Halorhodospira halophila SL1: one gene and its partner. The main gene of each other region encodes a partner of the protein of the gene in region 2 in a complex. Links are inferred from orthologs where the notes say so. Each region holds a gene or a part of one and is shown on either strand. Other genes may lie near its edges.

What was found.
Region 1: the proteins of smc (region 2) and HHAL_RS02965 are in contact, whole or in part, in a crystal structure (PDB 3ZGX), measured with the Bacillus subtilis proteins. The link is inferred for Halorhodospira halophila SL1 from one-to-one orthologs.

What each region holds. Positions count from the first base shown.
Region 1 is NC_008789.1:658,588-662,149, reverse strand. What follows is about bases 563-3,562. They hold HHAL_RS02965 (segregation and condensation protein A), read left to right. Parts: upstream 563-1,648; coding sequence 1,649-2,476; downstream 2,477-3,562. Other genes in these bases: rluB (23S rRNA pseudouridine(2605) synthase RluB), read left to right, coding at 3,095-3,562; scpB (SMC-Scp complex subunit ScpB), read left to right, coding at 2,473-3,105; HHAL_RS02970 (tryptophan--tRNA ligase), read left to right, coding at 563-1,652. Outside these bases: HHAL_RS02975 (L-threonylcarbamoyladenylate synthase), read left to right, coding at 1-392; more of HHAL_RS02970, read left to right, coding at 435-562. UniProt on the Bacillus subtilis protein: Participates in chromosomal partition during cell division. May act via the formation of a condensin-like complex containing Smc and ScpB that pull DNA away from mid-cell into both cell halves.
Region 2 is NC_008789.1:2,057,906-2,063,105, forward strand. The notes cover bases 509-4,583. They hold smc (chromosome segregation protein SMC), read right to left. Parts: upstream 4,207-4,583; coding sequence 709-4,206; downstream 509-708. Other genes in these bases: HHAL_RS12740 (cell division protein ZipA C-terminal FtsZ-binding domain-containing protein), read right to left, coding at 509-695; queF (preQ(1) synthase), read left to right, coding at 4,278-4,583. Also shown: more of HHAL_RS12740, read right to left, coding at 1-508; more of queF, read left to right, coding at 4,584-4,634; tRNA glutamyl-Q(34) synthetase GluQRS, read left to right, coding at 4,648-5,200. UniProt on the Bacillus subtilis protein: Required for chromosome condensation and partitioning.

The sequences.
Region 1 (3,562 bases), 1.4 Mb from region 2 along the record:
CCAAGATGGAAAACTACGCCTATCGCCTGCTCAAGTCCCATACCCCGGGGCCGTACACCTTCATCCTGCGGGCGACCTCCGAAGTCCCCCGGCGCTTGCAGCACCCCAAGCGCAAGACCATCGGCATCCGCGTGCCGGATCACCCGGCGAGCCGGGCGTTGCTCAACACCCTCGGTGAGCCCCTGATGAGCGTCACGCTGCAAATGCCCGGTGACGACATGCCGCTCAATGACCCCGAGGCGATCCAGGAGCGCATCGGCAAGCTGATCGATGCCGTCGTGGCCGGCGGTCCCACCGGCGGTGGCGTCAGTACCGTGATCGATCTCACCGGCGAGGCCGCCGAGGTCATCCGCGAAGGGGTCGGCGATACCCGCGTCTTCCAGGGCGCTTGAGCGCCCCGGCTCGAATCGCGAATCAACGATAAGGAGCGTTGCTTGGCTAACATCAACCAACGACCCAGCCGCGTCCTGTCGGGCATGCGCCCGACGGGACGGCTGCATCTGGGCCATTACCACGGCGTGCTCAAGAACTGGGTGCGCCTGCAGAACGAGTACGAATGCTTCTTCTTCGTTGCCGACTGGCACGCCCTAACCACCCACTACGAGACCCCCTGGGTGGTCGGGGACAATGTCTGGGACATGGTCATCGACTGGCTGGCCTGCGGCGTCAACCCGAAGCTGGCACGGCTGTTCATCCAGTCCCGGGTGCCCGAGCACGCGGAGCTCCATCTACTGCTGTCGATGATGACCCCGCTGGGCTGGCTCGAGCGGGTGCCAACGTTCCGTGATCAGCAGGAGCAGCTGAACGACCGCGACCTGTCCACCTACGGTTTCCTCGGGTACCCGTTGCTTCAATCGGCGGATGTGCTCATCTACAAGGCCACCGAGGTGCCGGTGGGCGAAGACCAGGTGGCCCACCTGGAGCTCACCCGCGAGGTGGCCCGCCGTTTCAACCACCTCTACGGCGTCGAGCCGGATTTTGAAGAGAAGGCCCAGGAGGCGGCGCGCAAGATGGGCAAGAAAAACGCCCGCCTCTACCAGGACCTGCGCCGGCGCTACCAGCAGGATGGCGATCGCGAGGCCCTGGAGGTGGCGCACGCGTTGCTCGAGGGGCAGCCGAACATCACCGTGGCCGACCGCGAGCGCCTCTTCGGCTACCTCGACGGCACCACACGGGAGCTGCTGCCGGAGCCCGAGGTGCTGCTGACGCCGACGGCGAAGATGCCCGGGCTCGATGGCCGTAAGATGTCCAAGTCCTACGACAACACCATTGGCCTGCGTGAGCCCACCGACGACGTGGTCCGCAAGCTGCGCACCATGCCCACGGACCCGGCCCGGGTGCGCCGCAATGACCCCGGGAATCCCGAGAAGTGCCCGGTCTGGGACTTCCACCAGGTCTACTCTGACGAGTCGACCCGTGCGTGGGTGCAGGAGGGCTGCACCACCGCCGGCATCGGCTGCCTGGAGTGCAAGCGCTGCATCATCGACGCCGTCGAGGCCGAGCTGTCGCCGATCCGCGAGCGGGCGCGGGAGTACGAGGACGATCCCGAGCATGTGCGCTCGGTCATCGTCGACGGCTGTGAGCAGGCCCGCGAGGAGGCGCGAGAGACCCTTGGCGAGGTGCGCAGTGCCATGGGCCTGGAGTACCGGTGAGCGAGACCGCCGCCGAGGCGACCCCTGCCGAGGATCCAGCCGGCGGCGGCGAGCCGGTGGCCCGCGTCGGCGATGAAGCGCTGCGGCGGCTGCCGGACGACCTTTACATCCCCCCGGACGCCCTCGAGGTCTTCCTCGAGGCGTTCGAGGGGCCGCTGGACCTGCTCCTCTACCTGATCCGGCGACAGAACCTCGACATCCTCGATATCCCCATCGCCGAGATCACACGGCAGTACATGGAGTATGTCGAGCTGATGCGGGAGATGCGCCTGGAGCTGGCCGCCGAGTACCTGGTGATGGCGGCCATGCTCGCGGAGATCAAATCGCGCATGCTGCTCCCCCGGCCGGCGGCGGCCGAGGAGGACGAGGAGGAGGACCACGACCCGCGGGCCGAGCTGATCCGTCGGCTGCAGGAGTACGAGCGCTTCAAGAAGGTGGCCGAGCAGATCGACGAACTCCCCCGGGTGGGGCGGGACATCTTCCCGGCGGCGGCCGAGGCGCCGGCGTGCCAGCCCCAGGCGCAACCGCCGGCGGTCAGCCTGCGCGAGCTGGTGCTGGCCTTCTCGGAGGTCATGCGCCGGGCGCAGCTGAACGAGAACCACCAGGTTGAGCGTGAGGCGATCAGCATCCGTGAGCGGATGAGCGATACCCTGAGTCGGCTCAACAATGAGCGCTACACCCCGTTCCAGGCGCTGTTTCAGGTCGAGGAGGGGCGCACCGGAGTGGTCGTGACCTTCCTCGCGCTGCTCGAACTGGTGCGCGAGTCCATGGTGGAACTGGTCCAGGCCGACGCCTTTGCCCCGATCTATATCCGCGCGCGATGAACATGCCACCACTCAAGCAGATCATCGAGGCGGCGTTGCTCGCCGCCGGCGAAGCCCTGACCTTCGAGCGCATCCAGGGTCTGTTCGATGCCGACCGGGCCCCGAGCCGGGATGACATCCGTCGGGCCGTGGCCGAGCTCTCCGCGGACTACCAGGGTCGCGGGATCGAGATCCGCGAGGTGGCCGGCGGCTACCGCATCCAGGTTGGCGCCGAGATGGCCCCATGGGTCTCGCGGCTCTGGGAGGAGAGGCCGGCCCGTTACTCACGGGCTGTCCTCGAGACGTTGGCCCTGATCGCCTACCGCCAGCCGATCACCCGGGGGGAGATCGAACAGGTGCGCGGGGTCAGCGTCAGCACCTCGATCATCCGCACGCTCGAAGAGCGCGGCTGGATCCGCGTGGTGGGGCGCCGGGACGTGCCGGGGCGCCCGGCGATGTACGCCACCACCCGGGGGTTCCTCGAACACTTCAACCTGCGCGGGCTGGATCAGCTTCCGGATCTGGCCACGCTGCAGGATCCGGACCAGGCGCATCTGGAGCTGGATCTGCGTCTGCCCGACGAGGGCGACGAAAGCGACGAGGATCCGGCAACCAGCGATGAACAACAGGGGGCGACCCGTGACGAGTGACGGTGGGAATCAACCCGCAGGGGAGAAACTGCAGAAGGTGCTGGCGCGTGCCGGGCTCGGCTCGCGCCGCGAGATGGAGGCGGCCATCCAGGCCGGACGCGTGCGCATCGAGGGGCGTACGGCCAAGCTCGGCGACCGCGCACGGCCCCGCGATCACGTGGAGCTGGACGGCCGCACGGTGCAGCGGGTCCACCGCGAGCCGCCGCGGCGGGTCCTGCTCTATAACAAGCCCGAGGGCGAGGTGACCACCCGCTCCGATCCGGAAGGTCGGTCGACGGTCTTTGAGCGGCTGCCGCGCACGCCCGGGCGGTGGATCGCCGTCGGGCGGCTGGATATCAACAGCCAGGGCCTGCTCCTGTTCACCAATGATGGCGAGTTGGCCAACGCCCTGATGCACCCCTCCACCGGTGTCGAGCGCGAGTACGCCTGCCGGATCCACGGTGAAGTCACCGAGGAG
Region 2 (5,200 bases):
CCCACACCCGCCTTCGCCGATTCCGGGGCCGCCTCGCGCGGCGCGGCCTCCGCTCCCGGCTCACCACCGCCGGGGCTGGTATCCAGCGCCGGCTCGGTGCCGGCCCGATCCGCCGGCTGTGGTTCAGCGACAGAGGACGTCCCGTGGGCCGGCTGCCCGCTGTCATCCGGCGTCTGCGGCGGCTGCTCGGCGGGTGCCAGGCCGGCCCGCGCAGCCTCGGCGGCCGCCGAACGGCGCGGCGAAGCGCTCCGATCCTCAGCCGGCCCGGCCGCATCGCCCGCCGCGTCATCCCCGTTCTGCCACCAGGGCCCGGCTCCGCCTTGCTCGTCTGCGTGCGTGGACGCCGCCCGGCCCGACGCCGGGCGTTCGCCCAGGTCGAGCCCCAGATCGAGCTCTTCCGGGGCGAGCTCCTCCTGCTCGGCGAGGAGATCGTCGAGGCCACGCAGCTCGTCGTCGTCAATCAACGGGCGCTCCGTCTTGCCGGGGCGCACATCATCAGCAGGGCCGTCGGTCCCGGCTCCGCCAACGCCCCCACCGGTGGCGCGACCGCCCCCCGCGGCTGCGCGCTCCGACCCACCGGGGGCCGGCTCCTGTTGGGCGCTCCGGCGGCGCCGATCCCGCCACCGGCCAAAGGCGTAGATCGCCAGCAATACCAGCACCCCTACGCCCAGGATGGTCCAACGCATCGCGTCCATGGGTCTTTCTCCGTTATCCGGGCTCGGCGATATCGAGCGCCTCGTCCACATCCACCGCCACCAGTCGCGAGACGCCGGGCTCATTCATGGTGACACCGAGCAGATGGGAGGCGCGCTCCATGGTGGTCCGGTTGTGGGTGATCAGCACGAACTGGACCTTCTCCGACATCTCCTCGACCAGGTCGCAGAAGCGGCCGACGTTGGCCTCGTCGAGCGGGGCGTCCACCTCATCGAGGAGGCAGAACGGCGCCGGGTTGAGGTTGAAGATGGCAAAGACCAGCGCGACCGCGGTCAGCGCCTTCTCGCCGCCGGAGAGCAGATGGATGCTCGATACCCGTTTACCCGGCGGCTGCGCCATGACCACCACCCCGGTAGACAGCAGGTCGTCGTCGGTCAGTTCCAGGTAGGCGCGCCCGCCCCCGAACAGCCGCGGAAAGAAGCGGCCCAGGCCCTCGTTCACCTGATCGAAGGTCTCACGAAACCGCGCGCGGGTCTCCCGGTCGATGCGGCGAATCGCCGTCTCCAGGGTCTCCAGGGCCTCGTTGAGGTCGGCGTGCTGCTCATCCAGATAGCCGCGGCGCTCCTCCAGCTGCTGGCACTCGTCGATGGCCGCCAGGTTCACCGACCCCAACCGGCGGATGCGCTCGGTGGTCTGCTCCAGCGCCTTCTCCCAGGCATCCACGGTGGCGTCCTCGGCCAACCGCTCGGCCACGTCGGCCTCCGACTCGCCGAGCTCGGCCAGGGCGTCGGCTTCGTGGCTGCGGTGGACCCGTAGCTCACCGGTCTCCAGGCGCAGCGCCTCCAGTCCCTCGCGCAGCCGCTCGGCGCGCTGCTCGGCCTCGGTGCGCGCCTGCTCCTGCTCGCGCAGCTGGTGATCCAAGTGCTCGGCCTGGCTGCGCGCCTCGGCCAGCTGCGTCTCCGCCTCGGAACGGCGGGCCAGCAGGGTTTCGCGCTTCTCGGTCAGCTCGGCCACCGGGTCTTCGTCCCCGGCCAGGGCGCTCGCCAACTCCTCCCGACGACGGGCGTAGCGCTCGCGCTGCTCCTCGGCTCGGCGCAACTGCTCGCGCACGGATTCCAGGGCCGTGCGGGCGCTCTCGAGCTTGCCGGAGAGGTCGTAGCGGCGCTCACGCGCCTCGCGCAGACGCTCGCCGGCCCGCTCCAGCTGCTCACGCTGATCCTGCTGCTGCGCCTCCACCTCGGCGGCCCGCTCGGCGGCGGTGGCGGCGCCGGCGGCCGCCTCCTCGGCAGCGGCGGCGGCCTCTTCCTGCTCCTCGCGGGCGGCATCACGCTGCTCGACCAACCGGCTGCGTTCGCTGGCCAGCTCCTCGCGCCGCGCCCGGGCCCGGTCCAGCGCCTCCCGACGGTGCTCCAGACGCGCCTGCAGATCGGCGTGGCGGCGGTGCAACGGCCCCAGTTCGGCGGCCAACTCGTCGCGGCGGCGCTCGGCCTCGGCAGCGCCACCCCGCGCGTCGGCCAGCCGTCCCTCGGCCTCCTGGACCCGCGCCTCGGCGGCCTCCACCTCTTCGCGCAGGGTCTGGATCTCCTGCTCGCGCTCGAGCACGCCGCTCTCGGCATCCTCCTGCCCCGGCAGGCGCACCCAGTTGGCGCCCATCCAGACCCCGTCCGGGGTGACCACGGTCTCGCCGGCGGCCAGACCGGGGCGCAGCGCCTCCGCGGCAGCAGCATCCGCGGCGCAGCGGATCCCGGCCAGCAGCTCACGGGCCGCCTCACTGCCGTGCACACGCGCCGCCAGGCGGTCCTCCTCCGGTGCGGGCAGCTGCTGGGCATCGCCGACCAGGGTCAGCGGTCCGCCGTCCGGCGCCCCTTCGCTGGGCAGCGAGTGCGGCTCAATGCAGACACCCTGCAGGGCGTCGCCGAGGATCGCCTCCACCGCGCGCTGCCAACCCTCATCCACGCGCACGGTCTCGGCCAGGCGCGGTGCGCCGGCCCAACCCCGTCGTTCGAGCCAGGCGTGACGCTCATCCCCGCGTCGCCCCAGGGCCGACTCCTGAAGGGTTTCCAGGGACGTGAGCCGGGCGCGGGTCCCGGAGACGGCCTCACGCGCCGCCTCCAGCTCCTGGGCCACCTGGTCCCGCTCGGCGGCCCGGGTCTCCAGCTCCTCGGCGGCGGCATCGCGGCGCTGCTGCAGATCCTCGAGCTCGGCGGAGAGCTGCTCCTCCTCCGCCTCCAGCTCGCTGATGGCGCTCTCCAGGGCATGCAGGTCCACCGACTCGTGCTCATCGTCGAGGGCCTCGATGCGCTCATCGAGCTCACGGACACGCCGGGCGGCTGCATCGTGACGGGTCCGCTCCACTTCCTCGCGGCGCTGCGCCGCGGTCTGCTCGCTGCGGACCGAATCGGCCTCGTCGCGCCAGGCGTCGAGGCGCCCGCGGGCGTCCTCCTGGGCCGATTCAGCCACCTGCTCCTCTTCGCTGGCCGCCTCCAGGGCGGGCTCCAGCTCCTCGACCCGCTCCTCAAGGACGGCCCGTTTCTCCTGGTCGGCGGTGACGGTGCCATCGAGCTCCTCGAGTGCGCGACTCGCCTCGGCCAGCTCCTCTTCACGCCGCCGGCGCAGGTCGCGGGCGCTCTGAATCCGCTCGTCCACGGAGGCGATCTCGGCGCCGATCTCGTAGTAGCGACCCTGGATGGTATTCAGGGCCTCGTGGCGCTCGCGGGCGGACTCGCGCAGGGCCTCGATCTCGCGCTCGGCGCGGCGCTGCTCCGCCACCGCGGCCTCGCGCTGATTTTCCTGATCACGGATACTGGCGTCGCGCTCGCCGATGCGCTGATCCAGATCGCGCAGGCGCAGCAGTGAGAGTTCGCCGCGCAGTCGCCGCTCCTCGGCCTTGTACGTCCGGTAGCGCTCGGCGGTCTCGGCCTGGCGACGCAGCTTCTCGAGCTGCTTGTGGACCTCGTCCCGGACATCCTCGAGGCGTTCCAGGTTCTCGCGGGTATCCCGGATGCGCCGCTCGGTCTCCCGCCGCCGCTCCTTGTAGACGGAGATCCCCGCCGCCTCCTCGAGGTAGACGCGCAGCTCCTCGGGGCGGGACTCGATCACCCGCGAGATCATGCCCTGCTCGATGATGGTGTAGCCGCGCGGCCGCAGCCCGGTGCCCATGAAGACATCGGAGATGTCGCGGCGCCGGCAGCGGGTGCCGTTAAGGGAATACTGCGACTGCCCCTCGCGGTTGACCTGTCGCTTCACCGAGATCTCGTTGTAGGCGGCGTACTGCCCGCCGATGGCGCCATCACTGTTGTCGAAGACGAGCTCGATGCTGGCCTTGCCAACCGGCGAGCGGGCGCTGGAGCCGCTGAAGATGACGTCGGTCATGGACTCGCCGCGCAGGTGCTTGGCCGAGCTCTCGCCCATGACCCAGCGCACGGCGTCGATGATGTTGGACTTGCCGCAGCCGTTGGGCCCCACCACGGCGACCATGCGCCCCGGCAGGGGCACGGAGGTCGGGTCCACGAAGGACTTGAAGCCGGCGAGTTTGATCCGCTTGAGATGCATCGTAGAGACGACGGGCGCGTCCGGTTAGGATAACGGGCCATTATCAAGCCTCACCGGACCCTTGGAAAGCCATGTCAACGGAACCGTCGAAAACGCTGGAGACCTTCGAAAACCCCAACCCGGAACGGGATTACACCATCCGCATGGAGATCCCGGAGTTCACCTGCCTGTGCCCGAAGACCGGCCAGCCCGACTTCGCCACACTCAACCTGGAGTACATCCCGGAACGGCACTGCGTGGAGCTCAAGTCGCTGAAGCTCTACATCTGGTCCTACCGCGACGTGGGCGGGTTCCACGAAGCCCTGACCAACCAGATCCTTGGTGACCTGGTCGCCGCCACGCAGCCGCGCTACATGAAGCTGACGGCGCATTTCAATGTCCGCGGCGGGATCTGGACCACGGTCGAGGCCGAGCACCACGGCCGCTGAACCCGCCGCCGGCATGACGCCCCCCGGCCCGCCTTTCGCCACCCGCTTCGCCCCGTCGCCGACGGGGCCGTTGCACTTCGGCTCCCTGGTGGCGGCACTGGGGGGCTGGATCGAGGCCCGCCACCACGGCGGGGTGTGGCATGTGCGCATCGACGACCTGGACCCGCCCCGGGAGGAGCCCGGCGCCGCCGATGCCATCCTGCACACCCTGACGACCTACGCCCTGGAGTGGGACGGGCCGGTGGTCTATCAGAGCCAGCGGGGCACCGCGTACCAAGCGGCCATCGAGACCCTGCGTGAGCAGGGCCTGGCCTATCCCTGCGGGTGCACGCGCAAGGAGATCCAGGCTGCCGCCAGCGCCCACGGCCCCATCGGCGTGGTGTATCCCGGCACCTGCCGCGACGGACTGCCCGCCGGGCGCGCGGAGCGAGCGGTTCGGGTGCGGACCATGGGCGCCCACATCGCCTTCACCGATCGCGCCGAAGGCCGGGTCACCACCGACCTGGAGGCCGAGGTCGGCGATTTCGTCATCCGCCGGGCCGATGGCCTCTTCGCCTACCACCTGG